DNA from 3 places in the Bacillus sp. Brlt_9 genome. Region 2 is predicted to be linked to each of the others. Evidence: riboswitches for the same ligand, from Rfam matches in the RefSeq annotation. Region 2 holds a riboswitch; each other region holds the start of a gene.
The links. Region 2 has a riboswitch for S-adenosylmethionine ahead of VF726_RS28885 (MetQ/NlpA family ABC transporter substrate-binding protein). Riboswitches for the same ligand answer to the same signal wherever they lie in the genome.

Region 1 (7,705 bases), on a different contig from region 2:
TGTTAGGTTTTCTGACATGGGTTTTATTTTTGTCAAGAAAATTATTTGCGTCCGGGCAAACTTATTTTGTTGTCAGATTTAATTTTTTGATTTATGATTTTTAACAGGGACAAAATGTAGTGAATTGTCGAATAATATGTAATACTCTTAATTTCGAGTTTTATAGAGATAGAATGAGAGATAGAGTGACACATCGAAGAGGGGGTTACAACAAATATGAAAAGAATAGGACTTGCATGGCAAATATTAATTGGTCTTGCGCTAGGTATTGCAGTTGGGGCGATTTTCTTTGGCAATCCGGCAGTGGTGAGTTATTTACAACCAATTGGTGATATTTTTATCCGATTAATTAAAATGATCGTTGTACCGATTGTTGTAGCAAGTATTGTTGTTGGGGTTGCTGGTGTTGGCGATGTAAAAAAATTAGGCCGACTAGGCGGAAAAACAATTATTTACTTTGAAATAATTACAACAATTGCAATTATTGTCGGTCTATTAATTGCGAATATTTTCCAACCAGGAAAAGGCGTAAATATGGAGCAGTTAACAAAGACAGATATTTCGAAATATACACATACGACAGAGCAAGTGCAAAGTCATTCATTTGCAGATACATTTGTAAATATTGTTCCAACGAACATTGTGAAGTCATTAGCTGACGGAGATATGCTTGCTATTATCTTCTTCTCTGTATTATTTGGTTTAGGTGTAGCAGCAATTGGGGAAAGAGGAAGACCGGTTCTTCAATTTTTCCAAGGTGTAGCTGATGCAATGTTTTACGTAACGAACCAAGTTATGAAATTTGCACCATTTGGTGTATTCGCATTAATTGGTGTTACAGTATCTACATTCGGTTTAGCTTCATTAATTCCGTTAGGGAAATTACTAATTGTAGTATACGGGGCAATGATTTTCTTCGTTGTAGTTGTATTGGGACTTACAGCGAAAATATTTGGAATTAACATTTTCCAATTCTTTAAAATTTTAAAAGACGAACTGATCTTAGCGTATTCAACAGCAAGTTCAGAAACAGTTTTACCGAAAATTATGGAGAAAATGGAAAAGTTCGGTTGTCCGAAAGCAATTACATCTTTCGTTATTCCGACAGGTTATTCATTTAACTTAGATGGATCAACTTTATATCAAGCAATTGCGGCTATTTTCTTAGCGCAAATGTACGGTATTGATTTATCTATTACACAACAAATTACATTATTACTTGTATTAATGGTTACATCAAAAGGTATCGCGGGTGTACCGGGCGTATCATTCGTTGTATTATTAGCGACACTTGGTACAGTAGGTATTCCAGCTGAAGGTTTAGCCTTCATCGCCGGTATTGACCGTATTTTAGATATGGCTCGTACAGCAGTTAACGTTGTAGGTAACTCTTTAGCAGCTGTAGTTATGTCTAAGTGGGAAGGTCAGTATGATGCTGAAAAAGGACAAGCTTATTTGGAAGAGATTTCTAATAAACAAGCAGCTTAAATTATAATTTGAACAAGCTCTCACATAATATGTGGGGGCTTTTCTATATAGAAGGGGAGCGGACGTAATGAAACGTAAATATGGTGACGGTTCTTCGTGGAAGCGACTAATAGAGAAAGATTATACGGTTAAGCAAATAGAAGAGGGAATGCTAGGAATACTGGAAATAAAAAAGGTTAGCGAACCTAGTTATAAAGAATATGATGGGAAAGAACTTTGTATTGCAGGGGATCAGTATACGTGGATTCAATATTTCATAAACGGGAAAAACTTTGCGATTACAGCCATGTTAGATGATCAAAAAGAATTAGTGCAATATTATATCGATGTGGCGAAAGAATATAAAATTGATGACCGTGGTTTACCGTATTTTGATGATTTATATTTAGATGTAGTGTTATTACCGAACGGTAAGATGTATGTACTAGATGAAGATGAGTTAGAGGATGCCTATAAAAGTGGCGATGTTACAAAAGAAGAGTATGATTTAGCTTGGTGCACTACGAAATGGATAATAGCTGCAATAAACAATAGTGAATTTTATTGGATTTCAATATTGGAAGAAGAAATCAAAAAGTTAAAATGATTATTGTATTCAAATTTTTGCATAATTACCAAAAAAATCTATACAAAAAATAATTGACTTTTGTTTTGTAAGCGAGTAAAGTTAGGGAAGAAATTATTATTAAAAAATAAATATGAAACCTTCTTATAAAGAGAGGCGGAGGGACTGGCCCTACGATGCCTCGGCAGCGGACTCGATTTCAGAGTGCTGTGCCAAATCCAGCAAGCATGTGCTTGAAAGATGAGAAGAGCGTTTCTTATAGATGTATAAGACCTCTTCTCGTTGGAAGAGGTCTTTTGTTGTTCAGTAGAAAAGGTTTAAAACTAGGGAGAGATGATACTTTGAAAGAAACGAGAGGAAATGGTTTAGCTTTATTACCGCTTGGAATATTTTTGGCACTATTTATTGGTTCTGGAATTATTACAGGTGATTTCTATAAATTGCCGATACTTATAGCGATTTCAATTGCTGTAGGAGTCGCTTTAGCAATGAATCGTAAAGAAAGCTTTAATGTAAAAGTGGAACGATTTGCTAAAGGTGCAGGGAATCCAGATATTATGATTATGGTTTTAATTTTTGTACTGGCAGGAGCGTTCTCTGAAACAGCAAAAGGGATGGGCGGCGTTGATTCTACAGTTAACTTAGCGTTATCAATTTTACCGCAAGGATTTATCGTAGCTGGAATTTTTGTTATAGGGGCATTTATTTCATTAGCGATGGGAACTTCAATGGGAACAATTGCTGCATTAGCACCAATTGCTGTAGGTATTAGTGGGCAAACTGATATCTCAATTGCACTTACGATGGCGACAGTTGTTGGCGGGGCAATGTTTGGTGATAATTTATCATTTATTTCAGATACAACAATTGCAGCTGTACGCTCGCAAGGAACAGAAATGAAAGATAAGTTTAAAACGAACTTTTTAATTGTATTACCTGCAGCTATTATTACAATTGTACTATTAGTAATCATTACTTTAGGAAGCGACACGCAGATTAAAGCGCATAGCTTTGACTGGATAAAGATTTTACCGTATGCAGGAGTACTTATTACAGCGCTACTAGGTTGGAATGTACTTATTGTGTTAACTGGTGGAACTGTACTATCCGGCGTTATCGGTCTTTTAGATGGTAGCTACACGTTAGAGAGTTTCTTTAAAAGTGTAACGACTGGAATGGGCGGTATGATGGAGTTAGTATTACTTGCTATTTTAATTGGTGGTATGGTCGAACTGATTCAATATAATGGTGGTATTCAATATTTAATGAATATTTTAACTCGTAACATTCGTTCAAAAAAAGGAGCGGAGTTCGGTATTGCTGGTTTAGTAGGTATGACGAATATGTGTACAGCGAATAATACGATTTCTATTATCTTTACAGGTCCGCTTGCGAAAAACATTGCAGACCAATATGAAATTGATCCTCGTAAATCAGCGAGTGTATTAGATCTTTTCTCATGTTGTGTGCAAGGATTAATTCCGTATGGTGCGCAAATGTTAACTGCAGCAGGATTTGCAGCGTTATCTCCGATTGAATTGTTACCATATGCATTTTATCCGATTTTAGTTGGAGTATGTGGAATCATTTCTATATTAATTGGTTTCCCGAGGTTTTCTAAAGTAGCGGGAAAGAAAGAGTATCATAAAACAGCATAAGTAAAATGAAGTTTATGAATAGTAACGAAAGCCGTACAGAGAATGTTCTCTGTACGGCTTTTTATGTGCGATAAAAGAGTGAAACATCCTATCCTACCGTATGTTTTTACAAAAGGCTGAATGCAACTCGGTCTTAAGTCTGAGTCGAAAACGGTTCTTAAGCTCGTTATGGAAAAATGAAAAAATAGTTAAGATAAGAGTATCAAATCGAAGGGAGGCAAGCACAAGATGAAACAATTTCTAGCGTTTATCGCGGCCGGTATTTTGGCTTTAATTGCTCTTGGTAGTCTTGCTGGTATTGTAGGATTCGCAATCGGAGCAGGAGTTGTGTACTGGAGCTATAAATCATTTGTGCGAGCACAATCATTTTTTGGAAAGTTAGCTTGGGGTATTGTTGGTTTAATCGGTTTATCCATTGCACTTTCGCACTCCCCAGCATTAATCGGTATCGCAGCATTAGTAGTTTTATACTACGGATACCGTGAGTGGAAAAAAGAAAAAAATGTAGTTGTTGATTCTGCACCAGAAAGTTCTAAACCATATAGCAACTTTGAAGATGAGTGGAACAAGTTAATGAAAAACTAATGAAAAACTAATAAAAATCAAATTTATAAGGTAGAAGAGAGGAAGATTATAATGAAACAATCTTTATTCGGACGTGTACGCGATGCAATTTTAGCAGATTTTCATAATGTGTTAGATGAGAAAGAAAGAAAAAATCCAATAGCGATGTTAAATCAATATTTACGCGATAGTGAGCGTGAAATAACAAAAATTGAAAAGTTAATTGAGCGCCATAAAACATTAAAATCAAATTTTGCTCGTGAGCTTGAGCAAGCACGTTATTTCGTTAATAAAAGATCAAAGCAAGCTATCATTGCTCAAGAAGCAGGCGAATTACAACTACATGAGCGTGCGTTAGAAGAAGTAGCGTATTATGAAGGGCAAGTAACTCGATTAGAAGAAATGTATGCAGGTGTTGTAGAGCAAATTGATGAGTTGGAGCGTCGTCTTTCTGAGATGAAAAATAAATTAAAAGAAATGCACGCGAAACGTATGGAATTAATGGCACGTGAAAATATGGCACATGCAAATCGTCGTATGAATACTGCTATGCATAAAATGGATGAGAATAATCCGTTCTTACGCTTTGAAGAAATTGAAGATCATATCCGCGACTTAGAAACTCGTATGAATGAGGAGCATGAACGTGATACATTTGATATGAAGATTGCAAAGCTTGAGCGTGAAATGAAGGAAAAGAATGATGTATCGTTAACGAAAGAGTTAACAAAATAATAGTAGTATATTATAAAACAGGCTTATGATATAGTGATAGGAGAAAAGGTGTTGGAAAGCAATGCCTTTTCTTCTATGTATATGTGACAAGAAGGGGGGAGCTGAAATGAAGAAACATTTTTCAAAAACACAATTAATGGGGATGCTCCTCATCATATTTGGATTCGGTCTTTTTCTTGATATGATACTTGGACATTTTGAACCAGGTGGTCTCATTTTTGCATTTATTATGCTTATGTTTGGAAGGCATTATCGTAAAAAGAATCGTTATGTACGGGGAAATGTATTTTTATTTGTTGGTGGTATCGTATTTTTATTCTTCTTATTCTCATCAGCAGCATTTGTTCTTGTCGTATTCGCTTGTTTAGCTTTAATTGGTTATCAATTGATTCAACAAGGACATAAGCAAAAGGAAATGAAGATTGAAATTAAAGAAAAAGGGATTATAGACGAAGAGAAGCAAATATATCGTACAGAAACATATTTGAAAAATATGTTTGTCGGTAATGTACGAATGATGGATCATATTTATGAACTTGAGGATATTAATGTTCAATATGGTGCTTGTGATGTGGAAATAGATTTAACAACTGCTATGATTCCAGAAGGAGAAACGGTAATTGTTATTCGGGGTGTCGTTGGTAATATTCGTTTATATGTGCCATATGATATTGAACTGTCTTTAAATCATTCTGTTATTGTCGGACGGGTGCTCTTGCCAGGACATGAGGAGACAGGGTTTAACCGTAATGTTACATTTAGAACAGAGCAGTATAAAGAGGCTCCTCGTCGTATTAAAATTATTTCTTCGCTTGTCGTAGGCGATACGGAAGTGAGGAAAGTATAATGAAGAAACAAAAAAATATTTCGTGGATGTATATTCGTTATTCTATGTTGTCCTCTGTTAGTATCGCACTCATTTGTACAATTGTATATGTATGGAAGAGCGAGCAACAAGTGTATGATTTATTATGGAAAGAATCCATCGCTTCTGTTCCAATTGGCTTGTTTATTATGACTACAAGTTTACTTATCGGGGGAATTGTAGGATATGCAATTGGTTACTATATAGAGCAGCGTATACAAGGATTAAATACGTTTTTATTTGAAGTAGAGCGAGGGAATTTTCCAAGCGATGTTTCGTTTACTGCAGATGATGAATTTCATGAAGTGGAACGAAAAGTAATCGTTCTTGCCCGTCGATTAGAGGAGCAAGCTGGACTCTTTCAAAAAGTAACGAATGAACGAGCTCATTGGAATGAAGAGATGAGACAAGAGGCGATTTCCCAGGAAAGGCATCGATTGGCGAGGGAGCTGCATGATTCTGTAAGTCAGCAGCTTTTTGCAATGTCGATGATGATGTCGGCTATTAATGAACAAGTAGCTGCATTTCCAGAAACGACGAAAAAGCAGTTGCAGCTCGTTGAAAATATGGTTGTAAATGCACAATCAGAAATGAGAGCATTGCTTCTTCATTTACGCCCAGTGCAGTTAGAAGGTAAGAAACTAACAGAGGGTATAGAAGAATTATTAACAGAACTGTCTAGAAAGCAACATATGAAAATTGAATGGTTAATTGAACCAATTCAATTAAAAAAAGGTGTAGAAGATCACTTATTCCGTATTGTACAAGAGGCGCTGTCTAATACTTTACGGCATGCGAAGGCAAAGAAAACGGAAGTACGTCTACGCAAAATTGAGCAATATGCAATATTGAAAATTATTGATGATGGTGTCGGTTTTAAAGTAGGGGTTAATAAAGCTGGTTCGTACGGATTAAGATCAATGCAAGAGCGAGTTCATGAAATTGGTGGTACATTAAAAGTGCTTAGTTTTCCAAATAAAGGTACACAAATAGAAGTGAAAGTACCGATTATAATTGAGAGAGGGGGAGAGTCATGATAAAAGTATTACTAGTTGATGATCATGAAATGGTTCGAATGGGTGTATCGGCATATTTATCAACGCAGCCAGATATTGAAGTAGTTGGAGAAGCTGAAAATGGAAGAAAAGGTTCAGAGTTAGCTTTGCAATTAAGACCAGATATTATTTTGATGGACCTTGTCATGGACGAAATGGATGGGGTTGAAGCAACACGCGCAATTATTCAGGAATGGCCAGAAGCGAAAATTGTAGTTGTAACGAGCTTTTTAGATGATGAGAAATTGTATCCTGTTATTGAGGCCGGAGCGACAAGTTATTTATTAAAAACATCAAGAGCGAGTGATATAGCAGACGCTGTACGAGCTACTTATGATGGAGAAACGGTATTAGAGCCAAAAGTTACTGGTAAAATGATGTCTCGTATGCGTCAGAAGAAAGAACAACCTTTGCATGAGGAGTTAACAGAAAGAGAGTCTGAAATTTTGTTATTAATTGCAGAGGGGAAAAGTAATCAAGAGATTGCGGATGAATTATTTATTGCCCTCAAAACAGTAAAGACACATGTGAGTAATATATTAAATAAGCTAAATGTAAGTGACCGGACACAGGCGGTTATTTATGCGTTTAGACATCAATTGACGAAATGATAAAGTGAAACTTTAATCAGTGGGGGGTATCCCACTGATTATTAGTTTGCACCAATTGGGATTCCAAATCTTATTATTGACGCCAATAAATGTAAGCGTTATCATTGAGTTGTTAACAGTACATACAAAGGGGAGAGAGTGTATGTTAGTTCAAACGATATTTG
Region 2 (7,705 bases):
CTCTTATTACGCTGCCAGAGGTTTTCGTGGCTCGTTAAGAGTTTAAATTTGGAGTAAACAAAAAAGAGCCTATACGTAGGCTCTTTTTCTTACTTATATTTTAAAAGTAAACTGTTACTACGCAGTTTTACTTAATTTATATGTTTCATGTTTGTTTTTACGGAAAAGTTTAGGGAAAACATAGCCATCTAATCCAATGCGTCCAGCATTATGACCTGCAACTAAAATGAACATAGTTAAAATAAGTAGATTTGGGTTTACACTAACAGTTCCACTTAGTAAAAATGAAAGATTCATTATAATTCCAAAGAATGCAGCAGTTTTTGTTAATCCGCCTAAAATTAAACCTAGACCTACTAAAATTTCTCCCCATTGAACTAAAAAGCTAAATAGGTCTGCATTTGGAAGAACAAAGTGTTGAAGGAAATCTGCCCACCAACTTTGTACGGCAGGGTGGTCACCTGACGCTTGAGCGATAGCGCCCTTTAGAAAACCACTTGCATCAAAAGATTGTCCGAAAACTTTACCTATCCCAGCAGAGAGCCATGCATATCCTATGTAAAATCGTAAAAATAATAATATGAAAGCAGCACGTTTATCAGTCCTTAAAAAATTGATAACCATTGAAATCCCTCCAATATTGTATTTACAAGTTTATTATATATCCATTGTGAAAAAATTCACAATGGATAAAGTGTGAACAAAAATGGTTGTTTTATACAAATAAAAAAGGCATATAACAATCCTATGTTATATGCCTTTTCTATTATATATTTAGTAATTTATTTCGGTAATGTAAATTTAACTTTTTTCCCTTGTGAAATATCTTTTGCTTCTTTATTTCTCATAGGTCCTAACTCAATCTCAAAGCTTTTGTCTTTCCAAATCTTTTCATACTGCTCTTGATCTAAAATATATACTTGTAGTAACTCTCCAGATGTTCCCGTTTTAACTGCAGCGTTATAGTCGTAATTTAGTAGCATACCTTCATTAATTGTATATTGTGTACCATCATTCACTCTCAATGTAGAGCTTATAGGAGATAGTGAAACGTCTTGAGTATCTTTGTTATCAAGCTTGAATTTCACTGTTAATAGAACAATACCATTTTTGAAATTTGCAAAGCGTGGTGCTTCGACAGAATTTGGTGTGAATTGAGTAAATTGGTATCCGTCTAATGTAACATTAACAGCGCCTAATTCTTGGCTGTTATTAATACTTGATTTCTCTTTTAACATTTTTTTATCGCCCATGTTATTAGCTGTAGCTTTATCTTGGTAGAAAGTGTTATTTGTTGCAACTTTTTCAGCACCTTGTTTGTTTAAACTTAATGAAAAGCTTCCAGGGCTTCCGATTGGAGCATCAAATTTTCCTTTATTCGCTTGTGCAGTTGGGACTGTGACTGAGACTGTTGAGAGACTTGAAATTTTGGCTAAATCATCTTTTCCGAATGGATAAGCGATATAACCAGAAATAGTTTCTCCTGCTTTTACTAAGTAATCATTCGTTGGAGCAAGCTTAGTTGGGAGCTGGTCTTCTTTTGGAATTAAGTCTTTATAGTTACTATATACTTTCTGCGCACCAGTAAATGACATGTCCAATGCTGGCATATAATAAATATCTTTAGCTGAACTATTTTTTACGCTGTAGTTCACAAGAATAACTCCGCCCTCTGTTTGACGATTAAACGGAATGTCGAAGTTTGTATGGAATCCGTTTAATTCAACTACTGTATAACCATTCATTGTTACTGAAACATCTTCAGCTTTATACACTTGTGGTTCTTTATTTTCAAAAAGAACTTTTGTTTTACCACCTGTTTCTTTTTCCATATAGGAAATCAGCTTAGAGTAATCGCTTGAGCTAGTAGCTGTATTTTCAGGCTTTTTATCGTCATTTTTTTTATCTTCGGATTTTTTTTCTTCCGGTTTATTTTCTTTCGTTGTATCCGTTTTTTCTGTTTTGCTTTCTTTTGTTGTATTTTCTTTTTGTTCTTTATTTGTCGTATCGCTTTGACCACAGCCAGTTATTACAAACGCTGCTACGATTACTGTAGAAAATAAAGAAAGTAATTTTTTTGACATGCTTTTTCCCCCTATTTGTTTAAAACTAGTTGAGTCTGTATAATCAGACCGTTTATAACTCTCACATTAGCCCCACAGTTTATTATAAAAAATAAAGGCAGTATTTACCAGTGTTTTTCTGATTGTTTTAATTATTTAGTTATTGTAATATACTAAAATTAGTAGAAGATCAGCATGGAATATTGAGTTTTATTTTTTTATCATTTGAAATATTACATCATATTGGTATGATAGAAATAGAGATATATGGAAAGGGGACAAGGACTTAATATGTGGATGAGCTTGTAATGATTAGAAACTAGATAGATAAATTTTTCTCTCGTAAGTGAGTGTTTATTTAGCTATCTGTAAATCATGCGAGGACTGCATATTTGGCTTGTACATCCCTTTTGTAAGGATAATGTGTAGGGAAATTCATATCTCTTATATAAAGTATGCGTCCTTTAAATTGGAGGAGTATATGATGAATCAATTAAAAAATAAAATAGCAGTTGTTACAGGGGTAAGTCGTCTAGATGGTATAGGTGCAGCGATTTGTAAAGAATTAGCTGAAGCAGGATACGATATATTTTTTACGTATTGGACAGCGTACGATAAAGAGATGCCTTGGGGCGTTGAGCAAAGTGAACAAATACAATTAAAAGAAGAGTTACTAAAAAACGGTGTGAAAGTATCCAGTATGGAGTTAGATTTAACTCAGAATGCTGCACCGAAAGAGCTTATAAATAAAGTTACTGAACAATTAGGTTACCCTCATATATTAATTAATAATGCAGCGTATTCTACGAATAATGACTTCTCTAATTTGACTGCTGAAGAATTAGATAAGCACTACATGGTTAATGTTCGTGCGACTACGTTGTTAAGTAGTCAATTTGCCCGAGGATTTAATAAGAAATCTGGTGGTAGAATTGTGAATATGACATCGGGACAATTTAAAGGACCTATGGCAGGAGAACTAGCGTATGCAACAACGAAGGGAGCTATTGACGCTCTTACTAGTACATTGTCAGCTGAGGTAGCTCATTTAGGAATAACAGTGAATGCAATTAACCCAGGTCCAACTAGTACGGGATGGATGACCGAAGAGATACAGCAAGGATTAAAGCCGATGTTTCCTTTTGGTAGAATTGGTGAGCCAAGGGATGCAGCAAGACTTATTCAGTTTTTAGTAAGTGAAGAAGCAGAGTGGATTACTGGACAAGTTATTCATTCTGAAGGTGGATTTAAAAGGTAAAAAGAAGGTATCTCACCCTGGTGAGATACCTTCTTTTTTAATCTTTCTTCAATCTTCGTGCAACACCGTTGCCTAAAGACTGTAGTCCTTGAACGAGGATAATTAAAATAAAGACTGTTGCATACATTACTTCAGGTTCGTAGCGTAAATGTCCGAATCGATATGCTAAATCACCAAGACCGCCAGCACCTACAAGTCCAGCCATTGCTGTTGCGCCAATTAAGCCAATTGTTGCGATTGTTAATCCAAGTACAAGGGAGGGACGAGCTTCTTTCACCATAACGTGCCAAATAATTTTTATAGTAGAAACGCCCATCGCTTGGTAAGCTTCAATAACACCACGATCCACTTCTAATAAAGCTGTCTCCATTAGTCGTGCAATATAAGGAGCTGTGAATACGACAAGCGGTACGATAACACCTTGCACGCCAATGGATGTTCCCATTAGAAACTTTGTAAAAGGTAAAATGAAGAATAATAGAATGATAAATGGAAGAGAGCGAATGATATTAATAATTGTATTCAGAATTGGATAAATGATTTTATTTTCGTGCTGTCCACCAGGTCTCGTTAAAACAAGTGTGACACCGAGTGGTAGTGCAATAAGGATAGAGATGAATAGTGAAATAGATGTCATTTGAAAGGTTTGTATTGTCGCCTCCCATATAACTTTACCCCATTCATCCAAAAAGGACTTGTTTCCCATAATCTGTTCTACCTCCTTCTACGATGATCCCTTGCTCTTGTAAAAATGATAAAGCGCGGGCTACTTCATTTTTCTCACCCTGCATATGAATGATCAGTTTCCCATAAGCTTCATGTTTTAACTGTGTAATATTACCGGATAAAATATTTGGATATACTTGAAAACGTTTTGTAGCAACAGCTAATGCTGGCTCTCCTGAAGCATTCCCTATAAAGGAGAGAGTCACAATTTCACCGGTAGTTTGTAGTTCTTTTTGTACCTCTTCTGGAATCTTCGCTGCAAATGCACTATTTACGAATTTCTTCGTTGTTACATGTTGTGGGTTTGTGAAGATATCCTTCACAGTCCCGCTTTCAACTACTGCTCCATGTTCCATAACAGCAACTTGGTCACATATACGCTGGATGACATTCATTTCATGTGTAATTAATAAAATTGTAATCCCGATTTCTTCATTAATCTTTAGTAATAGGTCAAGAATAGAATCCGTTGTTTCTGGATCTAAAGCGCTCGTTGCTTCGTCGCTTAATAACACCTCAGGTTCATGTGATAGTGCACGTGCAATGGCAACACGTTGTTTCTGACCACCAGAAAGTTCACTCGGATAGGCATCTTTTCGGTTGAAAAGATCGACAATACGTAAATACTTTTCTACCCTTTTTTCAATTTCATTTTTGGAAAGACCAGATAGACGTAACGGTAATGCGATATTTTCATAAACTGTCACAGTTTTAAGTAAGTTGAAGCCTTGAAAAATCATCCCGATTTTTTGTCTCGATTTTGCTAGTTCTTTTGCTGATAAAGTTGTTAAGTCTTGGCCGTTTACGATGATATTTCCTGTCGTTGGTTTTTCTAATAAATTTACACATCGAATTAATGTACTTTTACCAGCGCCGCTATATCCAATGATTCCAAATACTTCGCCCTTTTTTACTTGGAGGGAAGTAGGTTTCAGAGCTTCCACATTCCCTTTTTTTGTTGTAAATATTTTGGATACATTTTTCAATTCAATCATTATCGTCAGCTCCTACCAAGACGGTAAAACAGAACCATCAAATTTTTTCTCGATAAATTCTTTTACTTCTTTAGATTGATAAGCTTTCTTTAATTTATTTACAACAGCATCATCTTTATTTTCAGTACGAACAACGACCCAGTTCACATATGGTGAATCTTTTCCCTCGCGGAAGATAGAATCTTTCGCAGGGCTTAATTTTGCACCTAATGCAAAGTTTGTATTAATTGCAGCTGCTTTCACTTCGCTTAGTTGTGTCGGTAATTGAGATGCCTCTAATTCAACAATCTTTAATTTTTTCGGATTTTCAATGACATCTTTCGCAGTCGCTTTTTCTGTCGCCTTTGGATCCACTTTTAAAACACCTGCTTTTTCAAATAGTTTTAAAGCTCGAAGTTCATTCGTTGGATCATTTGGCACAGCAATCGCATCGCCCTCTTTTAAATCTTTTACATCCTTTAAGCTTTTAGAATATACACCCATAGGGAATGTTACTGTTGAAAATACTTCCGTTAATTTCATATTGCGCTCAGCTTTAAATACGTCTAAATAAGATTTTGTTTGATAGCTATTTACATCAAGACTTTTTTCATCTAAGGATACGTTGGGTGCTACATAATCATTAAATACTTTTACATCAATTTCGAGTCCGTCTTTCGCTGCCACTTCTTTCACCTTTTCAAAGATTTGTTCATGCGGTCCGCCAGTTACGCCGACAGTAATCTTTTTCTCATCTAACGTTTTTACCTCTTTATCGGAATTAGCACCACATGCACCTAATAATAATACAGCTCCACTTACAATGCTCAATAATACTTTTTTCATCTATAATTCCCCCTTCATATACGTTCCAAAATAAAAAGCACCTCTCAAAAATAAGAGAGGTGCCGAATAGACAAAATAGTTTCCTCTCTTATCTTCCAAAACGAAAAATCGTTTTGCAGGAATTAGCACCTTAGCTTATACGTTATAAGCTCGGTTGCCGGGCATCATCGGGCCAGTCCCTCCGCCACTCTTGATAAGAGTATGTGTATGTAGTTTTTTAATATGGTACTAATAGTAAATCTTACAAAAAGAATTGTCAATGTTATTTTCTGAATATATTTTATTTTAAGGTAATCGAAACGTTACCTTTCTTATGTCCCTTTTCCACATACATATGAGCTTCAGCAATTTCTTCTAATTGGTAGGTTCTATCAATAACAGGCTTTAAATGTTCTGTTTCAGTTAGTTCTTTTAGTAGAATCATATCCTCTTTACTTACCTTTGCCATCATTCCATTAACAGATACATATTTTCCATTGGGTGTTAATGTATTTGTACAAAGGGATTTTTTATACTTCCCGACTGCATCAAATATAATATCGTAGCGCTCGCCCTGCTTAGTAAAATCTTCTTTCGTATAATCGATTACGTTATCAGCTCCTAAAGATTGAACGAGTTCAAAATTTGAATGACTACAAACAGCCGTAACGGTCGCACCGAAATATTTAGCAAGTTGTACAGCAGCTGTTCCTACCGATCCTGAGGCACCATATATGAGCACTTGTTGCCCTTTTTTTATACGGCCCTTTCTCAGGAAATGCAATGCTGAAGTTCCACCAAAAGGAATAACTGCCGCTTCTTCATACGTCACATTGGTAGGTTTTAATGTGATTAATCCACTTTCATGTACGCATGTGTACTCGGCATAACCACCGAGGTTTAGTTCTGTTAATGCAAAAATTTGATCCCCTTTTTTAAATTGAGTTACATCTGTTCCAATTTCCTCAATTTCTCCAGCTAATTCTACACCAAGTATAGGGTTTCTCGGTTTTCTGAAACCTAATATGATCCGCATAGGAATCCAAAATAAGAGGGGACTATTAAAACCGCGTATTCTACAGTCTCCAGTCGATACACTTGTTGCATGAATTTTAACTAATACTTCGTTCTTTTTAGGAGTAGGTTTCTCTATATTTTGAAGCTGAAGAACGTTAGGTGGTCCATACTTTGTGCAAATAATTGCTTTCATAATGACCTCCTGAAATGAGTTGTTGTTATTTACATCATATTTAAGCTCTTCATTAAACATGTCGCTATATAGCAAATATAGATTGAAAATTATATAGATTTCATAGGAAAAGAGGTGATATTATTTTGGGAAAGGGGGCGACATTATGAAAAAAATTATTTTTGTTTCAAGTTTAGTACTTGCAATCAGTCTAGGGGTAGGATGTAGTAATGAGAAAACAGCAAAGACGGATGAACCGAAAAAAGAATCTGTTCAAAAAGAAAAGGAATTAGCAGCGAAGGATGTTTTCAAGAAAACGAACGAAGCTTTTAAAAATGAAGAACATGTAACGATGACATATGATGTAGGGATAAAAGCTGAAGGAACAGAGATGGATATATTAAAGGCTAAGATGCAATTAGAGCCAAAGACAAAGAATTCTCGTTCTGAAATGAATATTTCTGGTACAGATGTTGTAGTGTATACTGTGGATGGTAAAGTAGCTGGTGAGGTGAAAAACCCTAATACAGGAGAAGTTATAACCGTGCCAGAGGAGCAATTAAACGCTGGTGGAATGAAAGCAACTCAAGATATTATAGATAAGTTAGAAGTACCGGAAGTAGTTTTAGATAAAATGAAGATGGAGAAAAGCGGAGATAAATATAAACTG
Region 3 (7,705 bases), on a different contig from region 2:
TGTGTAAATGGGTAATACCATTCTATATTTAAAAAATCCTTACTATATTATTATACAATATATGGAATGCATCCACCTTCTTTTTAAATTGCATTTACAAAATCTTTTTTATTTGTTTACAAAAATAAAGTAAGATACAGTATATAGGAAAAAATAATAAAGGAATGAACGCGTTGTATATAACAGTAGAAGAAGCTGCGGAGTATTTGAATTTACCAAAGTCGTATATTGAAGAGCTAATTCAGCAAAAGAAAGTTCGCGCACTATTTGATGGCGAGCAATATTTATTAAATAAAGAACAATTCAATACACATTTAGAACAAATGGAGAAATATAAGCAATTAGTGGAAGAAATATTAAACGAACCAATTCCAGAAGATATGGATGTTAAAGACGAAGATTAAACGATGGGAAATCCCGTATGAAGATATGCAGAAATGTATCTTCATACGGGATTTTTTTGTGCGAAGATGCCGAAATTAAAAGACCTTAAGTATTCTGTGGGATTTTGATAGGTAGTAGTCTACCATGTTAAAAGCATATTTTTTTCTAGCTAGGACAAACATAGAGAACGTAACCTGTACAGATACATATACTATCAGTGCAAAAGCTTATAAATTAATGGAAGGGGTTTTCTCGTGAGTATATTTCATTGTGATTTTTTGAAAGACTTAATTGGATCTTTTGTGAGAGTAAACAGGGGTGGTCCAGAATCTCAAAAAGGAACAATAATATCAGTATGTCCGGACTATTTCGTATTGCAGAATGAAAAAGGGGAACTTTATTACTATCAACTTAGTCATCTAAAAAGTATTACAAAAAATGCGAAAGACTGTGGATCAAGTGATGGCGAATGGGAAGATTGCGAATGTGCAGAAGACTTTGAAGCACTACTGCAAACTTTCAAATATTGCTGGGTGAAAATTAATCGCGGTGGTCCAGAGAAAGTGGAAGGCATTTTACAAGATGTTTCTTGTGATTTTGTGACATTAATTGCAAAAGAAGAAGTTATATTAATTGCAGTAAAGCATATTAAAAGCGTTAACTATAATGCGTTAGCATGCGGAGAGAGCGATGAGAGCGACGATAGTAGCAGTAAGGAAAGTAGTAGCAGTAGCAGTAGCAATAATTCAGGTCGCGCTCGTGCACAAAGACAATCAAGTAGAGGAAGATAATAAGAAAGGGGGATACGAAATTGGAGAACGTATTATGCTGTGACCAAATTAAATGTTTAGTTGGTGAGACTGTAAAAGTAAACCTTCGTGGACCAGAAAGTCGAGTGGGTGAGCTCGTATCGTTAGGCAAAGATTATTTAACGTTACAGTTACCTCATGGTGAATTAGTTTATTATCAGTTGAAACATGTGAAGAGTCTGGTTAAGAAAGTGAAAGAAAGTAAATGTGGCGATTGCTATAGTTCATGTTTCTGCTCTGATGAGGATACTTTTTTAGATATATTAAAAGACTTGAAGTATAAATGGGTAAAAATTAATCGTGGCGGTCCAGAATGTGTGGAAGGTTTATTAAGTGAGGTACACCATGATTGTATTACACTAGTAAACTGCGATGAAGTTATTTATGTAATTAAGTCTCACATTAAGAGTGTGAGTCAAGTAGTTAAATGTAAAAAGAATGAAGATAAATAATGTTTAATAAATAAGAGGGGCATTATGAGGGAAAGAGAAGAACAATTTCTTATTTCGATAGTATGAAAAGGAATTACTTACTATTAAGACAGAACTTTGCCCTGATTATTTTTTTAGAAATGGAAGACAGGAAAGAAGAAATTCATAGGAAGGAGGATATAGATGAATGAGTTAAACAAAAATATTGGAGAAAATATATATGTTAAATTAGTTGGCGAAAAAAGATTTAAAGGAGTATTAATAGACGTAGGAAATGATATCGTTGTTCTTTACAATGGACAAGACTACGTATATATATCTTTATACCATGTACAATATTATAAATTTTTAAGACCATTTGATGAAGAAATCTCAAAACCAGATGTGGATTCTGTAATTAAGAGAGAATCTCCTTCAATTTCTTTGAGGAAAGTATTAAGTACTTCTAAAGGGATTTTTACAGAAATTTATGTAGCTGGAAATGCCCCAATACATGGATATGTTACAAGTGTAATGAACGATTATATTGTTTTTTATAGCCCAGTTTACAAAACAGTATATATATCTTTAAAGCATTTGAAATGGTTAATTCCGTATAAAGAAAATCAAGTGCCTTACGCCCTCAATAAAAACGAACTCCCCGTAAATCCATTAAATATTACGTTAGCTCGAACGTTTGAAGAACAACTTATTAAAATGTCTGGCAAAATCATGGTGTTCGATTTAGGTGAGGAATCTAATAAAATCGGAAAGATGGCGAAGATTAATGAAGGGCATATTGAAATATTAAAAGCACGTGATGCAAAAATGTATGTAAATATTCAACATGTAAAATCTGTCCATTGTCCGTAAGCTGGTTGAAAGGGCTGGCTTTTTCTTTTATATGCAGAAGAAAAGGTCGAGCCTATTTGTTTAGTTCGATTTTGATATGAGGGGGAAAATGAATTGAATATAAATAAGTTAGTGTAACCGTTGAAGAGAAAATCTTGTGCAAAATTATAAAAAATATGTACGAGCCATCTTTTCGTATATTCAATTTATTTTTTTGAGGGAGAACTGCTTAACTAATATATTAAAGGGGTTTTGTTGGTGGAGCAGTTTTCGAATTCGTTATCGATTACATTACTTGGTAGTGCTGGTGGAGCAGCAAAAGCAGTTTTAGCAATTTTAAATCAGGCGATAGTAAATGAAAAAGACACGATTTATGAAGCGATAAAGAACGTTACATTTCATTTGGTTGATATAAAGCAAAAAGATAGGGCTTATTATGATGAGCTGTTTCCAAATTTGAAAGAGCAATTGTTTTTATCCGAAATAGATCTTCAAGATGTAGTGACATTTAAACAGCATTTAAAAGAAAGTGGTACGAGCGTTGTTATTGATGTTTCAGGAGCAGATACAATCAGAGTATTAAGCTGTTGTAATGAACTTGGAATTTGTTATATTAATTCAGCTTTGGAAAATGAGACAGTAGATCAGGACGACAGTTTAATTGGCTTTCAGCTTACGGAAAGATATACGCGGTTTGAGAAGGAAAAAGAGAAATTTACAAATACAAAAGCAATTATAGGCTCAGGTATGAATCCAGGTGTTGTTCAGTGGATGGTTGTTGAACTTATGAAGGAACGTCCAAATGAAAAGCCAAAAGCATGCTATATAGTAGAACATGATACGTCATTTTTAAATGATACAGCACTTATAAAGCCTCATACACTTTATGCTTCATGGGCAGTAGAGCGATTTCTAGATGAAGCGATATGGAGTTATCCGATGTATATGAGTCATCATCGTCCTCTATATTTTTATGAAGATGTATATGCTTCAGAGTATAAAGTAAAGTTGGGAGAGAAAGAGTTTTATGGTTGTTTAATGCCACATGAGGAAGTTTTAATTTTAGGGAAAAACTTTAACATGGAAGTTGGGTTTCTTTACCGAATTAACGAGTATACAACAAATATAATTAGACAGAATTTAGAGAATGTAGAAGATCTATGGAACTGGAATCGTAAAGTATTTAATCCAGCCGAAGAAAAGATTGCGGGCGAGGATCTAGTCGGTGTATTACTCGTTTATGAAAATAGCGAGACATATATGTATAACGTGATGAATAGCAGTCAAGTTTTTCATAAATATAAAACGAATGCGACTTACTTCCAAGTGGGATGTGGAATTTATGCTGGCTTGTGTAGTTTACTGTTCGATAACTTTAAGCAAGGTGCTTATTATGTAGAGGAATTATTATTAAATACAGAAAGTAAGTACGGAGAATATTTAAATTTATATATGAAGGATTTTGTAGTGGGGGAAAATGATTTTACAGATGGATTGCTGCATGATCGGGTAAGATGGATATAAGTTATAGTGAAAAGTATGTATTTTTTACCAACAGTATAATATGCAGAAGAAAATATTTTTCAGAAAAGTGTTCTTGTTGTGTAAATATAAACATTTTATAAAATGTTTCAAGAAGGGTTTTTTTTATAAAATACTTCGTTTATAATGGAGGAAAATATCGACATGAGATTTGTTATTCATGTAACGGTTCGGTAGTGTTAGAAAAAGAAGGGGTGCACGCGCATCCTTTTTTCTATGCAGATATTATGAAAGAGGTGGTATGATGGAATTAACATTAAATTCGACTGTATGCTTACACACAATTCAATTTCGAAAAGAGCAAAAGAATTATATTGTAAAAGATACAATTACAGGAGAAAAATATGAAATGCCGCCACTTTGGATTGATGCATTGGCAATGATGCGTGACGGTTTTTTATTGGGGGAAATTGAGGAGAAATTAAAAGAAGAATATCCAGCCGAAGAAATAAATATACTAGCCTTTACGAGGCAACTGTTAGAGCTAGAGCTTGTCGGAATGGTAGATGGGGAAGAAATAGCTTGTACAAAGAAGAAAGAGAAAGATTATTTAGCTTGGTTACGTCCTCGTGTTGAGCAATTCTTTCTTAATTTAAATAAAAAAAATAGAAGCAAAGGTCAATGATGATCTTTGCTTTTTTGTATAGTTTGTTTAAAAAATTACAGCGAATGCTCTTGCAAAAGCACCGTCGCTATCTTTAATTTTTAAAGGTGCCGCTGAGAAGAAGAAACGTTTAGTGTGAATAGCATCTAAGTTTGTTAAGTTTTCGATTAAATAAATATTATTCCCAAGTAGTATGTGATGAATTGGTGATGTTTCTGTTGTTACCTCATCAGGAGAAATAAAATCTAAACCGACAGATTTTACTTTTAATTGAACTAATTCCTCAGCTAATTCTTCAGAAAGATAAAAAGCTTCTTTCTCATACGCCTCTGTATTCCATTTAGTAGATAGATTGGAATGGAAAATGACAATATCACCTTCTTTTATGTCAGCGTTGTGTAATACTTCTTTCGGTAGTTTTCGTTCTTGTACATGAGTTACATCAATAAGAACCGCTTCGCCTACAAATTGATCTAGGGGTAATTGATCAATAGTCGTTGCGCCTGAAATGAAATGAGCAGGAGCATCACAATGTGTACCAACATGAACGACAGAATGAAAATCTGTAACTTGATAGCCTGTCTCTTCGACGCTTGTAATGGCTCCTAAATTGATTTTTGGTGTTCCAGGGAATTGGGACATATTGTTTTCAAATGTTTGTGATAGGTCAATTACTTTCACTTTAGATACCTCCAATATATGTTTTGAAATAAAAAACTCACCTTTCATAATCAAGAAAGATGAGTTTTGCACACAATAGTTACGTTTTATCTTTCAAAATGCAGTGCATTTTGCAGGAATTAGCACCTATTCAGTTTATATAAACTGAGGTTGCTGGGCTTCAAAGGGCCGGTCCCTCTGCCTCTCTTGATAAAGACATATTCAATTTAAAGTTCGGAATTTTCGTGATAATAAAATTGTAATTCATTTCCTTTTTCTGTGCAACACAAAATAGGTATTCACCCAAATAAAGTTGCTCGCATATTGTAGCTTATGTAAATAGAATGCTGCGAAGGAGTGAGTGCAGTGACAGGGAATGTATTGAATTATTATGCTGGCGGCAATACAGCTAGAGGATTTCATAATTTATATGATGAGAATTTAAAAGGATTAGACAGATTATTTATTTTAAAGGGTGGCCCTGGAACGGGGAAATCTTCTTTAATTAAGGCAATAGGTCGTGAATGGGTTGAAAAGGGATATGATATTGAATTTTTACACTGTTCTTCTGATAACAAATCGGTTGATGGTGTCATTATCCCGAAGTTAAAAGTAGGAATTGTTGATGGAACATCACCACATGTTATTGAGCCGAAAATGCCAGGAGTTGTTGAGGAATATATCAATTTAGGTGTTGCTTGGGATTCAGATAAATTAAGAAAGCAGAAGGTGGAAATTGAAAGATTTGTTTCAGAAGCAAGCAAAGCTTTTCAAGCTGCTTACGCTCGTTTTAACGAGGCATTAGTTATACATGATGAGTGGGAGAAAATATATATTGATAATATTAATTTTGATAAAGCAAATGAACTAACAGATCAGCTCATTCAGAAATTATTTACAGATAAAATTGGGAAACAATCGCTTGTGAAACATCGCTTTTTAGGGGCAGCTACACCGAAAGGAGCAGTTGATTTTGTTCCTAATTTAACAGAAGGATTACCACATCGTTATTTCATAAAAGGACGTCCAGGCTCTGGGAAGTCAACAATGCTCAAAAAATTAGCTAAGGCAGCAGAAGAAAAAGGATTTGAAGTTGAAGTATATCATTGCGGGTTTGATCCAAATAGTCTTGATATGGTTATCGTAAGAGAATTAGGGTTTGCAATTTTTGATAGCACTGCACCACATGAATATTTTCCGAGTCGTGAGGGTGATGAAATTATAGATATGTATGCCCTTATTGTGAAACCAGGGACAGATGAGAAGTATGCTACCGAAATTCGCGACGTTTCTATTCAATATAAAGCAAAAATGAATGAGGCGATGTCTTTCTTAGCGAAAGCAAAATCAGTTCGTGATAAGTTAGAACGAATTTATATTGCTGCTATGGATTTTTCGAAAGTAGACGCATATAAAGAGGAGATTCAAAAAGAGTTTGAACGAATTGCGGTTAGTGTAACAGAAAAGAACAAGTAAAAATAAAGAACTTTGATAGGCTGTCGGGAATTTTCTGACAGCTATTTTAGTATGTAGTAAACTTAGTAGTATATTTGTCGAATTTCCAAGGAAATAATCAAAAAATGGAGAGGTATGAAATGAGAGAGAAAATTAGAGCGGAGCTAGAAAGAATTGAAAACGAGAATGATGTGAAAATTTTATTTGCAGTAGAATCAGGGAGTCGTGCTTGGGGATTTCCCTCGAAAGATAGTGATTATGATGTTAGATTCGTTTATATACATCCGGTAGAATGGTATTTATCAATTTATGATAAACGAGATGTAATTGAATATCCGATTAGTGATGATTTAGATATAAGCGGATGGGATATTAAAAAGGCATTACAACTATTTGCAAAGTCAAATCCAGCTTTACTCGAGTGGATTCGATCACCAATTTTTTATTCAAAAAACTCTCATTTTCCAGAGCAACTTCAGCAAATGAGTGAAAAGGATTTTGATCCAAAAGCAACGATATATCATTACTTACATATGGCTTCAAAAAATTATCGTGAATTTTTGCAAGGTGAGAATGTAAAGTTGAAAAAGTACTTCTACGTATTACGTCCTATTTTAGCTTGTAAATGGTTAGAGGAGAAAGAGACTTTACCACCTGTAGAATTTGATCGGTTAATTACAGAATTATCATTAGAACGTAGCGTATTAGATGAAATTGAACAGTTGTTAATAAAGAAAAAGGCAGGTACTGAATTAGATATTGGATTAAAAATTGAGGTGTTGAATCAATTTTTAGAAGAACAAATTCATTACTATGAGCAATATGTAAAAGGGATTGAAAAGGGACCAGGAATCGATATTGAGAGTTTAAATACATTGTTTCGAGATATGTTGTTTGCAGTATATGAGAAAGAGCACAAGTGAGTTTGTGCTCTTTTTATCCTTTTCGGCAAGAAGACTCCATCTGATTTGTGTTACGGGTGAAACCCA

Region 1: another riboswitch for S-adenosylmethionine. It lies ahead of VF726_RS01600 (Na+/H+ antiporter NhaC family protein); the one in region 2 lies ahead of VF726_RS28885 (MetQ/NlpA family ABC transporter substrate-binding protein).
Region 3: another riboswitch for S-adenosylmethionine. It lies ahead of VF726_RS24770 (cyclase family protein); the one in region 2 lies ahead of VF726_RS28885 (MetQ/NlpA family ABC transporter substrate-binding protein).

The regions. Positions count from the first base shown of each region.
Region 1 covers NZ_JAYJLO010000001.1:291,758-299,462, forward strand. The annotation lists gene gltP (glutamate/aspartate:proton symporter GltP) at 217-1,488, shown strand; gene VF726_RS01595 (DUF402 domain-containing protein) at 1,556-2,074, shown strand; SAM riboswitch class I at 2,195-2,300, shown strand; gene VF726_RS01600 (Na+/H+ antiporter NhaC family protein) at 2,395-3,711, shown strand; gene VF726_RS01605 (lmo0954 family membrane protein) at 3,940-4,296, shown strand; gene VF726_RS01610 (PspA/IM30 family protein) at 4,348-5,010, shown strand; gene liaF (cell wall-active antibiotics response protein LiaF) at 5,117-5,857, shown strand; gene VF726_RS01620 (histidine kinase) at 5,857-6,912, shown strand; gene VF726_RS01625 (response regulator) at 6,909-7,541, shown strand; gene VF726_RS01630 (DUF3922 domain-containing protein) at 7,609-7,705, shown strand, end outside.
Region 2 covers NZ_JAYJLO010000014.1:11,526-19,230, forward strand. The annotation lists gene VF726_RS28855 (DUF4256 domain-containing protein) at 1-46, shown strand, start outside; gene VF726_RS28860 (DoxX family membrane protein) at 118-624, opposite strand; gene VF726_RS28865 (DUF5068 domain-containing protein) at 783-2,084, opposite strand; gene VF726_RS28870 (SDR family oxidoreductase) at 2,545-3,321, shown strand; gene VF726_RS28875 (methionine ABC transporter permease) at 3,359-4,027, opposite strand; gene VF726_RS28880 (methionine ABC transporter ATP-binding protein) at 4,002-5,042, opposite strand; gene VF726_RS28885 (MetQ/NlpA family ABC transporter substrate-binding protein) at 5,055-5,867, opposite strand; SAM riboswitch class I at 5,953-6,067, opposite strand; gene VF726_RS28890 (NAD(P)-dependent alcohol dehydrogenase) at 6,148-7,056, opposite strand; gene VF726_RS28895 (hypothetical protein) at 7,202-7,705, shown strand, end outside.
Region 3 covers NZ_JAYJLO010000008.1:73,642-81,346, forward strand. The annotation lists gene VF726_RS24740 (helix-turn-helix domain-containing protein) at 165-404, shown strand; gene VF726_RS24745 (spore coat protein) at 639-1,175, shown strand; gene VF726_RS24750 (spore coat protein) at 1,196-1,645, shown strand; gene VF726_RS24755 (DUF2642 domain-containing protein) at 1,808-2,476, shown strand; gene VF726_RS24760 (S-adenosylmethionine decarboxylase related protein) at 2,714-3,979, shown strand; gene VF726_RS24765 (hypothetical protein) at 4,242-4,622, shown strand; gene VF726_RS24770 (cyclase family protein) at 4,650-5,282, opposite strand; SAM riboswitch class I at 5,366-5,478, opposite strand; gene VF726_RS24775 (PRK06851 family protein) at 5,628-6,737, shown strand; gene VF726_RS24780 (nucleotidyltransferase domain-containing protein) at 6,857-7,639, shown strand.